2 regions of the Sinobaca sp. SA16-1 genome follow, and region 2 is predicted to be linked to the other one. Evidence: a T-box and tRNA genes for the amino acid it is inferred to sense, from the RefSeq annotation. Region 2 holds a T-box; the other holds one or more tRNA genes.

Region 1 (7,481 bases), on a different contig from region 2:
TTTCTACATTTTCTCCTCCGGCTACTGCGATCTGGCCGCCGCTTTGGTCATTCCAGATAGACATCATGCTTGATGACATTAACAGCAGAAAAATAGCCGCTGCTGCCAATACCGGATGTTTCCTGCCCCACTTTTTCCAGCCGGGCTTCTTTTTTCTGGAAGGAAGGTTCTGCATGATCTGGTCTGTCATGCGGATGGGCGCCTCTATATGGGACGTACTCTGGACAAACATGACGGTTCTGTTTAACTCACGGTAGTGCGCCGCGCAGTCCGGACATTTCTCAAAATGGGCAAAAAGTTCTTTTCGTTCGACGGCATTTAGTTCTCCATCTACATACTGATCGATTCGTTTTTCTTCTTTTTTCTGGCAGGCCATGACAGTCCCTCCCCTCTTAAATATTTCTAAGCCGCTTACGCAGCGCTTCTCTTCCACGATGAATATGGGTTTTTACTGTATTATCCGGAAGATCGAGAATATCGCCGATTTCTTTTATCGATAAATCTTCAATATATCGAAGAATAATAGCAGACCGGTATTTAGGAGGGAGCTTTGCAATTTCGGTCTGCACCCATTCCTGCATTTCAAAGGCTACTACCTGCTCTTCCGGCAGCAGGTCTTCTGAAGACAGCTGGGAATAGCCGCTCAGCCCTTCGGTTCCCTGGATTTCCGCATCAAGGGAATAATCCGGTTTTCTCTTGCGGAGCCGGTCGATGCAGAGATTGGTGGTGATTCGAAACAGCCATGTGGAAAACTTTCTGGATTCATCATAGCTTTCCAAATTGGCATAAGCCCGGAGAAATGCTTCCTGCGCAACGTCCTGAGCCTCATAAGCGTTTCCGGTCATCCGGTATGCGATTTGGTACACCTTATCTTTATACAGGTCCACAAGCTCTGCAAAAGCATCCTGATCGTCTTCTTTTTTTATCGCTTTAATCAGACGTTTGACAACCGCATCCATCTCGTATGACCTCCACCCTTTCCGGGTCTCTTAATTACGCAGAATAAACCCTTTCGTTTCAAAACAAATATATGTATAGTTCGTTTCCGTTGATTTCAAAGAGGAATGGATTTCTATTCCAATTAAGCACAATTTATTGTACCACGGTTCTTCTGTTTCGGATATTGACGACTATTTTAACAAATGGACGCACAAAAAAAGCCGCCGGCTTACAGCCGACAGCTTTGTATTTTATAGAAATGGTGGAGCCTAGCGGGATCGAACCGCTGACCTCCTGCGTGCAAGGCAGGCGCTCTCCCAGCTGAGCTAAGGCCCCTTCTATCATAGTATGTATGGAGCGGGTGATGGGAATCGAACCCACATCATCAGCTTGGAAGGCTGAGGTTTTACCACTAAACTACACCCGCATGAACATTCCCTTTTTTCTAGGACATGTTCCACTATACCATTCATATTTTTTGCCGTCAACAAAGCTTTTGCTTTCAAGCCGATTCACCAAAAAAGCTCCGGCAGAGGCCGAAGCTTTAGGCGTCCTGTATTTTACCGCTTGTGGGCGGCTACTTCTTGTTCAGCTATCTTCTCATCTGATTCCCTTGCGAGGGCAAGATCGTCTTCAGAGTAGTAGTAATCCTCGCTGAAAGAATTCTGTGGTTCTTCCAGTGTGAAATAACAGATCACAAAGCTGACGAACGCTCCCCCTGCCAGTATAAAGAAAAACTGCTGGGGCGTAACGAACGTATAAAGCGTTAAGTACACAGCAGCTCCGACATTTCCGTAAGCACCTGTCATACCGGCTACCTGACCGGTAATGCGTTTTTTAACCATCGGCACCATCGCAAACGTGGCTCCTTCCGCTCCCTGTACAAACATGGAAGTAAAGATAGTCACCAGTACAGCTAAGTACAGCGGCCAATCGGAATTGATCATTCCCATCCCAATCAGGCCAAAGGAGATACCAAACATATAAATCAGCATAATTTTCCGGCGGCTTCCCATTCTATCAGAAAGAACGCCCCCAAGCGGCCGGGCCAGCAGATTAATAAACGCAAACGATGCAGCTATCAGCCCCGCATTGGCAGGAGAAAGCGAGAAGGTAAGCTGGAAAAACATCGGCAGCATCGCTACAATGGCAAGTTCGGCTCCAAAATTCGCAAAATACGTACTATTCAACGCCCCTACCGTTTTAAAGTTATAACGATCGTCTTCCGGAACCCCTTTTTTCAAAATGGGCAGATTCACTTTTAAAATATTGTATACCTGATAAATAACAACAACAACAATAAGCGACCATATTGTATACAACGCCGGTTCAGACACAAATCCGAGCTGTTCAATTCTCCATACGCTGAGAGCTAATGCTCCGCCGAGGGGAAGCGTCCAGAAAATGAGTTGGACCATATCCTTATAGCTGCTTACTTCCATGGCGCTTGCTTTCTTCGGCTTGATCATTGCCCGCCCGTCCGGTGTATCTTTGACGTTAAAGTAGAAGATAAAACCATATACAAACGTAACGACTCCGGTAAACGCTACCGCATATCTCCAGCCCTGGTCTCCTCCAAAAAGAGTCAGCGCGAGCCAAGGAAGAAGCATCGCAGCGGCCGCGGAGCCGAAGTTCCCCCACCCGCCGTATATACCCTCTGCAAAGCCGACATGCTTAGGCGGAAACCATTCGGATACCATCCGGATACCAACAACAAAGCTTGCGCCGATGCTTCCAAGCAGCAACCTCGAAATCATCAGCTGCATCCAGGTGTCTCCAAATGCAAATATAAAAGTAGGAAAAGACATAAGTACCAATAAAGAAGAATAAACGATACGCGGTCCAAAGCGGTCCAGTAAACTCCCTATTACAATTCGGGCCGGAATTGTCAGCGCTACGTTAATAATGCCTAGTGCTGCTATATGCTGAGTAGTCAGCCAGCCCATATCATCCATCATAGTTGTAGCAAGCGGCGCCATATTATACCAGGCGAAAAAAGAAACAAAAAAAGCAAACCAGCAGAAATGCAGAATTTTAATACGTTCATCTTTAAATTTAAAAATGTCTTTAACTCTCATGCTACGCCCCACCTCATATATTCAAAGTAAATTCTTTCATCAAGGTAGCATGAATTTTCTTTCCCGCTTTGCTTTTCGGAAGATAATATAACGAGCTATTTAAAATTATGTATTTTATATGCATATTATTAGAGATATTTTCCTTTTTTTTACTTTTTATCCTCTATTTTAAATTCTATTTTCTTCTCTTAAAACACAAAAAAAACCATGACTTTATTGTCATGATTGAAAAATGGTGAGCCATGGAGGATTCGAACCTCCGACCCTCTGATTAAAAGTCAGATGCTCTACCAACTGAGCTAATGGCTCGTTCTATTTTTAAATGGTGGAGGGGGACGGACTCGAACCGCCGAACCCAGAGGGAGCAGATTTACAGTCTGCCGCGTTTGGCCAACTTCGCTACCCCTCCAAAAACAAACTTTCCACATTGATCTGCTTGGTATAAACAAAAAAATAATGGTGACCCGTACGGGATTCGAACCCGTGATACCGCCGTGAAAGGGCGGTGTCTTAACCACTTGACCAACGGGCCGTACAAACAAAGACAGATGAATTCCTTACTGCCAAATGATATTATACCCCATGAAATTATAGGATGCAATCTTTTTATTGCAGAAAAAGAAAAAAGAACCGGAGACATTTCTCCGATTCTTACTGTTTTTCCAACTAGCTGCGGGATGCTGTTTTAGCTCCGCTTTTTCCACCTTTGAGCCCGCCCGCGCTCTGGGTGGAAAATAAGTTTGAGTCAATCGAGAACGTAAGTTTTTCGCGTTCTCTTCTACGCTTCAATGCCATTTGAATCAGCTGATGCGTCAAGCTTGTATAATCTTTGCCCGCTGGGTCCCAAAGATAAAAGGAAAGGGAGCCCGGGATTGTATTAATTTCGTTTACATAGATCATATCAGTTGCCTGGTCGATCATAAAATCAATACGTGAGACGCCGCTGCATCCAAGTGACTGGAACGTATCTTTTGCCAGGTGCTGAATATCTTCTGTCTGCTCTTCATCCAAGGGCGCTGGAATGACACGGTCTGTACTTTCCATACCTTTTGCACCGTCGCCGCCTTTGCCGCCGCCCTGATACTTATCCTGATAGCTTAGAATGTCTTCTGTTTTCAATACTTCTTCCAATACGGAAGCTTCTACTTCTTCGTAGTCGCCTACAACTGAACAGTTAATTTCCTTCATATCTTCAACCATGTGCTCTACAAGAATTTTGCTGGCAAATTCCATCGCTTCTTCCACCGCACTTCTTAGTTCATCGCGGTCTCCGGCTTTGCTGATGCCTACGCTTGATCCAAGATTAGCCGGCTTCACAATTACCGGATACTCCAGCGTTTCTTCTACTAACGCGGTAATTCCTTCCGGATTGTCGGACCAGTGCGTACCGTAAAACCAAATGTCATCAAGAACCGGAATCTGTGCATCACGGAGCACCTGCTTCATGATCACTTTATCCATACCGACAGCAGAGGACATAACGTCACACCCTACATAAGGGATATCCATTAGTTCAAAGAATCCCTGCAGCACGCCGTCTTCTCCAAACGTACCGTGAACAATAGGGAAAGCCACGTCAATTTCCGCGACAACACGCTTCCCGAATTTAGGAACAGGTTTTTTCTGCAGCACTACGCCGCCGTCATCCCCGCCCGTAACAGTAATTTTCTGCAGCTTTTCAAACAGCTGGTTAAGGTCTTTATAGTTTTCAATGTCGCGGAGGTCTTCTCCTGTATACCACTGGCGGTTTTTTGCAATATAAACAGGTACTGCTTCGTATAATTTTTCATCAAGGGCATGCATTGCCTGTACCGCTGAAATAACCGATACCTCGTGCTCTACAGATATTCCTCCGAAAAAAACACCAACTCTAGTTCTCATAGGTAAGTCCCTCGCATTCTCTACTCATTAAATGTGTCCGGCAGATCGTTTTCCAATAACACAATGGATTTTTGGACAGCTTTCTCGTGCATTTTATTTAAGGCATCCTGCAGGTCAGCGGCTACGTAGTACTTCTCTTCCGGAAATTCTTTTTCCAGAAGGCCGTCCTGCATAGGCTTTGTCTGCTTTTTCCCTACTAAAATAATAAAATCGCACACATCCGCCGCATACTCGGCAAATGCTTTATTCAGGTCGTACTCTTTATCTCCGAGTTCAATCATTCCCGGAGTAATCAGCATCTTGTATTCCGGCATCTGGCCAAGCACTTCAAGTGCCATCCTTGACCCTACCGGATTGGAGTTAAAGGCGTCATCAATAATCGTAATGTTCCCCTGCGGCTTCTTGAGCTCCAGGCGGTGTTCCACCGGCTGGAGCTTTTTCACGGCACGTGCCATTTTCTCTAACGGAATACCTTTTTCCGAACCAATAGCTACTGCCGCCAGGATATTGTAAATGTTATGACGACCAAGCAGCTTTGTCTCTACATCCACGGAGCTGCCATCATATTTCATAATAGTAAAAGTGGACCCTTTAGAAGAAAACGCAATATTATCTGCACGGAAGTGAAGATCTTCCGCATCGATTCCATAATACATCGTGCGTACCTGGTTGCGCTGCTCATAGGACATGATATTTTCATCGTCTTTGTTTAAAAACGCGGTGCCGTCATTTGGCAGGCTTTCCACAATTTCAAACTTCGTTTTCTTAATGGTATCAAGCGTCTTAAATGTCTCCAGATGCTGTTCACCGATAGCTGTAATAATACCGTATTTCTGGTGGACCAGGTCACAGACGCCTTGAATGTCATGTTCTTGTTTGGCACCCATTTCCGCTATGAAAATTTCATGGTACGGCTTGAGCATATTACGGATAGTCAATGTGATACCCATTCTTGTATTGTAGCTCTCCGGTGTCATCAGAACATTAAACTGAGAGGAAAGAACGGCTTCCAACACATGCTTTGTGCTTGTTTTGCCGTAACTTCCCGTTACTCCGACGGTTTCCAGATTAGGCATGGACTTAATAATCCGTTCCGCATCATTAAAGAAATGCTGGTTAATCTGGCGTTCAATAGGCATATTGATTAAGTTTGCCATCATCACCATAAAGTACACGAAAATGTTTGTCAGAATGGCCAGGGCAATAAGCCAGAAATAAGAACCGTTAATACCGGCACTGAGCGACAGCCCGACGATAATAACCGCTGCGTACAATAACGTAACCGTAATAAACAGGCGCCGGACTCTTTTGGTTACGACCAGCTTCTTTTTCTCTGCTGTCTCCTGCATCATTAATACATTAACACCGTATACTATAATTCCAATGGCCAGCGCGAGCCAGACGTTTCCTGCAAATAATGGCAGCAGCGCGAGCAGCGGCCAAAAGCTTCTAATAGGAAACACGCGGTCCTGATGTTCTTTCATCCATTTCCAGATTCTTTCGTTTCTATAACTGTTCAGCTGGAGCATATGCGTGCTTCGCTTCACAAGACGCAGCGTATAATACCCCCAGGCAATAATAAACAGTAAAATAAGCAGACTAATCAAGGCTTGCCGCCTCCTTTTTTTCCTTTTGGAGGAAATGGTCAATAATAACGATAAATTCATTTAAATTATCGAGGTAGGAATAATGGCCTGCACGTTTCAATACGACCAATCCCGCATCGGGTATTAATTCTTCCATTCGTTTTCCATCAGCTACCGGTGTAGCTTCGTCGTTTTCTCCCCATACAAGAAGAACAGGTACTTTAATATCCGGCATATGATGGGTTAAATCTTCATTGACTACTTTGACAAAGGTCTGCTGCATAACGCCGGAAACATCTTTATAATCAGAAGAGCCGACTTTCCCTTTTACACGGTCCATTATCGTCTGCTCGTATTTGTTAATAAGAGGCAGTTTCAATAATTTCTTCAACGTTTTATACGTATACACTTTGTAATAGTATTTAAAGGTCCGCTTTGGAAGAACGCCTGCGCTGTCAACGAGAATAACCTTCCTGACAGCGTTGGCTGCTGAATACTTAATAGACACCCTGCCGCCGAAAGAATGACCCATTAAAATTGGATCTTCAATCTCAAGCTTGCGGATCAGCTTTCCGAGCATCTCCGTATAATCTCCTACAGACCAGGGCTCCGGTGGTTCAGCACTTTGGCCGAAACCGGGGAAATCAATAGACCATACTTTAAAATCCTTTTCCAGACGCTGGTGGACTGGTGCAAACGTTTGAACATTTGCCCCCCATCCGTGAAGCAGCATGACGTTTGCTCCTTCTCCAGATACCTGGTAATGGACGTTCACGCCATCAATATCAATGTACACTACTAAACGCTCCTCTTCTTTAATACCAAGGTTTTTAATCTAAATAACATCGTGTCGGATATGTGCTGTTGAAAAAGCACTCCAAATATCTGTATTCTTTCTCTAAAAATACAGAAGGTACAGGACAATAGTATATATGTAGACAGACCATCTACTAATTTTAGCGGCTGTATGCTATTTAAACAGAATAACACCACTATA
Region 2 (7,481 bases):
TTATGCACCAGGTGAGCACGGCCCAACACAACGCAAAAAGCTTACTGAATACGGCCTTCAGCTTCAAGAGAAGCAAAAGCTGCGTTTCATGTACGGCTTAAATGAGCGTCAGTTCCACCGCACATTTGAAATCGCAGGCAAAATGCAGGGTGTTCACGGCGAAAACTTCATGGTTCTTCTTGAAGCACGCCTTGATAACATCGTGTATCGTCTCGGTCTTGCCCGTACGCGCCGTGGTTCACGCCAGCTCGTTTCCCACGGTCACGTAACTGTTGACGGTAAGCGCGTAGATATTCCTTCTTACCGCTTAAAGCCAGGCCAGGTTATTGGCCTTCGCGAAAAGTCACGCAACCTTACTTCTATCAAAGAAGCTTTGGATGTAAACAGCTACAAGCCTGACTTCGTCAGCTTTGATGAAGAAAAAATGGAAGGTTCGCTTGATCGTTACCCAGAGCGTTCTGAACTTCCTGCAGAAATCACGGAAGCCCTTATCGTTGAGTGGTACTCCCGTTAATAAAGAAAAGCAGCCGGCCGGCTGCTTTTTTTTATTTTAAATTGTGGATTTCAGTCTTCGTTTTACCAATAATAAGAGAAGACAAACGAAACCCCTCGTATTCCTTTCAACAGGAATACGAGGGGTTTTTAAATGCAGCGATGGTTATTTTTTTCGAAAACAAAACCATAAAAAAAGACCAGGCGGTGACTCAGGCAGACCAGCCACCGCTGAAGATTGGCCTGCCGAAAGCTCCCGCCTGAATAAACACCAGCCTTATCTTTTTTTAGATCTGATACAGCTGTTTCATTTTTTTAATGTACTTTTGGGACAGCCCTTTTTTCTCTATTTAAATGATACGAGCGCGTATTTCTTTTTGCCTCTTCTTAAAATAGTGTACCTGCCACCGATTTTGTCTTCATTGGACAGCTGCTTTTGTAAATCGGTGCAGCGTTCCCCATTAATGTAAACGGCACCGTTTGTAATATCTTCTCTCGCCTGTCGTTTCGACGGAGAGAGTTTTGCTTCCACGAGTGTATCAATTAAGCCTGGTTCTTCGTTCGTTCCTGCCTCATGGGTGGGAACGTCTTTGAATCCCTGCGCAATTTCATCTGCCGAAAGCTTTTTCACGTCTCCCCCGCCAAAAAGGGCCGCCGAGATATTCTGTGCCTGCTGTACTGCTTCTTTACTATGAACAAATGCCGTAAGCTCTTCGGCCAGCTTCTGCTGGGCTTCTCTTTTTTCCGGTGCTTGCTGCATTTTCTGTTCGTATTCCTTTATTTCTTCCGCCGGGAGGAATGTAAAGTAATGCAGAAACTTGATTACATCTCTGTCATCGGTGTTTATTAAAAACTGATAAAACTCATACGGTGTCGTTTTAGAGGGATCGAGCCAAATCGCACCACCCTCAGTTTTACCAAATTTGGTGCCGTCCGCTTTTGTGACAAGAGGAATAGTGAAGCCGAATGCTTCGGCTTTCTGCTCTTCATCTGCGCTTTTTCTGCGGATCAGCTCCAGCCCTGCCGTTATATTGCCCCACTGGTCGCTGCCGCCGATCTGAAGACGGCAGTTTTTCTCTTTAAACAGGTGAAGGTAATCGAGGGACTGAAGAATCTGGTAGCTGAATTCTGTAAAAGAGATGCCGTTTTTGATTCGGGATTCCACCGATTCTTTGGACAGCATATAATTCACGCCAAAATGCTTTCCGACGTCTCTTAAAAATGTAATAACACTCATTTCTCCGATCCAGTCAAAATTGTTAACAATTTCTGCTCCGTACTCTCCTGTGAAATCAAGGTGCCTCTGCAGCTGACTGCGGATTCTCTCACTGTACATTTTTACTACGTCTTCTTCGTTCAGCGACCGTTCGACACTCTTTCCGCTGGGATCTCCAATAAACCCCGTAGCTCCGCCGACTAAAGCGAGAGGCTTGTGGCCGGCCAGCTGAAACCGGCGCATCGTAATAATTGTAAGCAGATGTCCGATATGAAGGCTGTCGCCGGTCGGGTCAAATCCACAATAAAGCGTAATAGATTCTTTGTTAAGTAAAGCTTCCAGCCCTTCCCGGTCGGTTACCTGATTCACTAATCCTCTTTGTTCCAGATCCTGTAAAATAGTCATTGTGTCTCTCCTTTTAAATTAACCACCAACGCAGCGGCTGCCGTCATCGGACAAATAAAAAAAGCCCGCTTTTAATAAAAGGGACGATGTTTACCGCGGTACCACCCTTTTTTAAAAGCAAAGCCTTTCACTCAAACCGTTAACGGCGGCTGCCGTCTTTATCTGCTAAAGAAGCTCGGATAACGTAATTCGCTTTTTTATATGTACCGGCTTCCACCAGCCGCCGGTTCTCTGTGACAGGGATAAAAAAAGCTACTTCATTTCGTCTGCGCTGTTCTGTTATTTATGATAATCACTATTTAACATGGTTTTTCCGGCAATGTCAAGCTTCACTGCCGATTGTCCTTAGTTTAAATATGGGTCTTTTATATGCTATAATGAGCTAGAAATTTAGGGGGTCGCTGCATGAAAAAATTTTTATACAAAGCTAACAAACGAGTCGATTGGTTTAGAGGAAAACAGCTGGGAGAGGAATCCTACTCCCGTTCTAATATTATTATAAATATTGTTCTGGTTGCTGTTATTGTTTTTATTTCTTTTATCCTTTTTATCGGGTCGGTCGGCGCTGGTTTTTTTGTGTCGCTCGTAGATGATCAGGAAGCACTGAACGAAGAAGAAATGCGGGCAGAGATTTATGATTACGAACAGGCCAGTGATATGTATTTTGCCGGCGGTGAATCGTTGGGAAACGTCCCTGCAGATATTGAAAGACAGCAGGTGCCGCTTGAAGATATTTCCGACAATCTGGTCCATGCCATTATTGCTACAGAAGATGAAAACTTCTATGAACATGATGGTATCGTTCCTACTGCTTTGTTCCGGGCTACATACCAGGAGATGAGCAACGCAAGTGTCCAGACCGGAGGAAGTACACTAACCCAGCAGGTTATTAAAAATCAACTTTTAACAAATGAAGTAAGTTTCGAAAGAAAAGCTAAAGAGATTCTGCTGGCTCTTCGGCTGGAAGGCTACTTGAACAAAGATGAAATTCTGGAAGCCTATCTTAACCTTGTACCATTTGGCCGGAATGCCAACGGCTTAAATATTGCAGGCGCCCAGTCTGCTGCGGAAGGTGTATTCGGAGTAGACGCTTCCGAGCTTAATATCGCCCAGGCAGCTTTTATTGCCGGCATGCCTCAAAACCCTTATGGTTATACGCCCTTTGAAAATAACGGAACCGTAAAAGAAGAATTCGAAGCAGGACTTAACCGCAAAGACCGCGTATTAAATGACATGCATGACAAAGGCTATATTACAGAAGAAGAATACGAAGAAGCGATGGCCTATGACATCGAGGAAAATTTAGCAGAGCCGAGTGATACGGTTACAGATGAGTATCCTTATATCACGGGTGAAGTGCAGCGCGAAGCCTCTACTCTTCTTCGTGATCAAATGCTTGAAGAAGATGATGTAAACCTCAACGCAATGGATGAAGAAGAGCGTGAACAGACGCTTGAACAGTACACGACAGACGCCAGGGAAGACCTGGCAATCGGCGGGTACGACATTCATATTACAATTGACAAAAGTATCTATGACAACATGCAGGAATCCATTGAAAGCTCCACCTGGTTTGGTCCGGATCGTACCAATGGAGATATAACAGAGCAGGAAGAAGTCGGTGCGATGATGATTAATAACGAAACCGGAGCCATCATCAGTTTTGTCGGCGGCAGAGATTACGATACACAGAACTTAAATCACGCTACACAAACGTTCCGACAGAATGGCTCCACAATGAAACCGCTCCTTTCCTATGGACCTCTAATGGACGAAGGAGAACTGCATCCCGGTTCTACTGTAGCCGATGTGCCGACAGACTATACGACGGGAACAGAAATTAATAATGCCGGCAGCGGCTTTGAAGGATTTATTCCGGTACGGGAGGCGCTGCAGCGTTCTCAAAACATTCCTGCAGTAAGAAGCTTCTGGGAACTCGAGCAGGAAGAAGCTAAAGAACATTTAGAAAACCTCGGTTTCACGAGACTATCGGAGGAAGAACCTGTAGAATCAACCGCATTGGGCGGACTCGAGAACGGGGTAACTGTTTCGCAGAACACGAACGCTTTTTCTACATTTGCCAATGAAGGCCAGTACCATGAGAGCTATATGGTAGAACGCATTGAAAAGAAAAGCGATGGCGAAGTCGCCTACGAGCATGAAACAGAAGAAACCGAAATATTTTCCCCGCAGACAAGCTATTTAATGGTTGATATGCTTCGGGATGTTCTTGAGTCACCCGGAACAGCCGCCCAGCTTTCTTCTTACTTGGACGAAGAAGGCGACTGGGCCGGAAAAACAGGAACAACGTCTGATCAGGTAGATGCCTGGTTTGTAGGTATGAATCCTGAAGTCACTATGGGACTCTGGCTCGGTTATGATAACCGTGAACAGCAGAATCAGCTGGAAAACTCATACAACGGGTATTCCTACAGTGAGCGTACCCAGAATATTTGGGCTGATTTAATGAATGCCGCCACCGAGGCCAATCCGGATGCTGTTAATACGGACAGCACGTTTGAAGAGCCTGATGGCATTGTGGAACAGGAAATCTGCGGTTTATCCGGCCTGCTTGTCTCTCCTATGTGTGAAGAAGCCGGACTTGCTGTAACAGATCTAATGAATGAAGAGTTCGTGCCAACAGAAGAAGATGACAGCCTTCAGGAAGGCGAGCTCGTTGAAATTGATGAAAGCACCTATACTGCTTATGAAGAAACTCCTGACGATTTTACTTTATCGGGAATTATTCTGAATGAAGATTATTTCGATGACATTGATAATCCGGAAGAGTATTTTCCAGGAGACATTGGTGATGTTACTGTCGACCGGGATGCTCCCGATAACGAAAGAACCCCTGCTGCTGTTTCAGGCGTATCAAGCAGCGGCACTGAGCTTACATGGTCGGAACACCCAGACGATGATATTGTCGGATACAGAGTATATGAAGGCAGCAGTGTAGAAGATACTATTGTAGGAAAAGACAACACCTCTGCCACACCTGGATCCGGCTCCTATACAGTCAGAGCTGTCGACACCCGTGGAAGAGAATCCTCCGATTCTGCAAGTGCAGGAATTTCTTCCGGCACAAATGGATCAGAGGATGACGATGATAACGGTGATGAGAGCGGCTCAGAAGACGCCAGCCGGGATAGCGAACCTTCTACCGGCACCACAGAGGAAGACCCGGAAAGCCAGGACGAATCGTCTGATGAGAGTTCAACGGAACCGGATGAAGACACTAACGGTTCCGATGAAGAACAGGACTCACCGGCAGAAAGTTCAGATGAAACAAATCAGGAAGAAAACGGATCTTCAAATGGGGAGGATGCCGGAAACGATGATTCTTCAAACGAAGAAGATAGTTCTTCCGACAACGGCGGCAGTGAGACAGAATCACCTTCAGATAACGGTGCATCTCCACCAGCGGATGAGGACACTTCTCCTGAGCCGGAGAGCCCCGCTGAACCAGAAGCCCCTGCTGAAGAAGAGGAAACGCCTCCTGCTGCACCTGAGCCCGAGGAAGAAACGCCTGTTGAAGAACCAGCTGAGCCGGAAACCAACGGTTCAAGCTCAGAAGAGGACGGTGCCTCCAGTCCAGAGGCCCCGCCTGAAAACAGCAGTGGCACCAGTACTGAATCTGAAGAGGAAACAAGTTCTCAAGGCGGCGGCTCTACTCCTGTAAATCGGGAAGAGGATGAAGAAGCCGAAGAGGAAACGGAAGCCGAGCCTGAACCAGATTCAAGCCCGGAACCGGAAGATACTTCCGATGCGGAAGAAAGTCCGGAATCAGAGGACGGTCCGGAGTCGGAAGAAGAATAGCATCTATTTGATTACGTTTAACAGCCTTATTCCTAAACTGGAATAAGGCTGTTTTTTAATACGTTTGAACCCAGCATGACGCTGTACTCTATCTACAGCGTCTCATGAAAAGCGCGCCTGTAAACGAAAAAAGCCTCATTCCTGTGTGGAATGAGGCTTTTGATTATTTGCTTATTCTTCCATCGTAGAAAGATCGCCAGTTGGAAGATCGAGTTCCCATGCTTTAAGCACTCGTCTCATAATCTTACCACTTCTTGTTTTAGGAAGTTTGTCTCTGAATTCAATTTCCCGCGGTGCAGCGTGTGCAGCGAGTCCTTCTTTAACAAAGACTCTGATTTCTTCTTTTAGTTCATCTGTTACTTCATATCCATCACGGAGAGCAACAAATGCTTTAATAATTTCGCCTCTAACCGGATCCGGCTTGCCTATTACTCCAGCTTCAGCTACAGCAGGATGTTCCACCAGCTTGCTTTCTACTTCAAATGGACCTACACGTTCACCGGAAGTCATTATAACGTCATCGATTCTGCCCTGGAACCAGAAATAGCCGTCTTCATCCATATAAGCGGAATCACCTGAAATGTACCAGCCCGCCACTTCGAAATAGCTGTTAAACTTCTCTTCGTTATTCCAAACGGTTCTCATCATAGAAGGCCAGCCGCTTTCTATAGCCAGGTTACCCATTCTGTTTGCCGGAAGCTCTTCGCCCTGGTCATTAACAATAGCAGCTTTAACACCTGGAATCGGCTTGCCCATAGAGCCGGGCTTTATTTCCATCGATGGATAGTTACAGATCATCTGTGCACCTGTTTCTGTCATCCACCACGTATCATGAATGCGCAGGTTAAATACTTCTTCACCCCATCTTACTACTTCAGGGTTCAGCGGCTCCCCTACACTTAGGATGTGTCTTAGTTTGGAAAGGTCGTATTTTTTCACTACTTCGTCTCCGGCACTCATCAGCATTCTAAATGCTGTTGGGGCACTGTACCATACGGTGACTTTATAATCTTCCAATGTCTGATACCAGTCCTGGGGGCTGAAGCGTCCGCCACGTACTACGTTGGTTGCTCCTGCAAGCCATGGGCCAAAGATTCCGTAGGAAGTTCCTGTAACCCAGCCCGGATCGGCTGTGCACCAGTATACATCGTCATCCTTCAAGTCAAGTACCCACTTTGCTGTCTGATAATGCTGCAGCATAGCATTATGAACATGTAGTACGCCTTTTGGCTTGCCGGTGGACCCGGACGTGTAATGAAGAATCATTCCATCTTCTTTATCCATCCATTCCGGCTCAAACTCTTCGCTCGCCGCTTCCATTCTGGAATTAAAGTTCAAATACGGTCCTTCTTCTTTTACGTCTTCACCGTAAATAAATACCGTATCAAGCGCAGGCAGGTCATCTACCGGCACTCTCTCTAATAAAGTTGGTGTCGTAAGAAGGCCTTTTGCACTGCTGTCTTCCAGGCGGTCTCTTACCGCACCTTCCATGAAGGCTTCAAATAGCGGGCCTACAATGGCTCCTGCTTTAATAGCCCCAAGGATAGCA

Evidence for each region. A T-box is a leader RNA that pairs with one kind of tRNA and senses whether it is charged. The one in region 2 lies ahead of tyrS (tyrosine--tRNA ligase), so its partner is inferred to be a tRNA-Tyr.
Region 1: it has a tRNA-Tyr gene. The T-box ahead of tyrS (tyrosine--tRNA ligase) is inferred to sense a tRNA for this amino acid. The anticodon was not compared.

What each region holds. Positions count from the first base shown of each region.
Region 1 covers NZ_JCAKFL010000004.1:391,104-398,584, forward strand. The annotation lists gene AC5W2J_RS13725 (zf-HC2 domain-containing protein) at 1-376, opposite strand, end outside; gene sigW (RNA polymerase sigma factor SigW) at 393-959, opposite strand; tRNA gene AC5W2J_RS13735 (tRNA-Ala) at 1,200-1,275, opposite strand; tRNA gene AC5W2J_RS13740 (tRNA-Gly) at 1,293-1,366, opposite strand; gene AC5W2J_RS13745 (NarK family nitrate/nitrite MFS transporter) at 1,500-3,017, opposite strand; tRNA gene AC5W2J_RS13750 (tRNA-Lys) at 3,251-3,326, opposite strand; tRNA gene AC5W2J_RS13755 (tRNA-Tyr) at 3,341-3,426, opposite strand; tRNA gene AC5W2J_RS13760 (tRNA-Glu) at 3,475-3,549, opposite strand; gene AC5W2J_RS13765 (D-alanine--D-alanine ligase family protein) at 3,684-4,898, opposite strand; gene AC5W2J_RS13770 (UDP-N-acetylmuramoyl-tripeptide--D-alanyl-D-alanine ligase) at 4,919-6,505, opposite strand; gene AC5W2J_RS13775 (alpha/beta fold hydrolase) at 6,498-7,280, opposite strand.
Region 2 covers NZ_JCAKFL010000003.1:112,362-119,842, reverse strand. The annotation lists gene rpsD (30S ribosomal protein S4) at 1-514, shown strand, start outside; gene AC5W2J_RS08595 (hypothetical protein) at 556-756, shown strand; gene tyrS (tyrosine--tRNA ligase) at 839-2,113, opposite strand; T-box leader at 2,190-2,391, opposite strand; gene AC5W2J_RS08585 (transglycosylase domain-containing protein) at 2,519-5,932, shown strand; gene acsA (acetate--CoA ligase) at 6,104-7,481, opposite strand, start outside.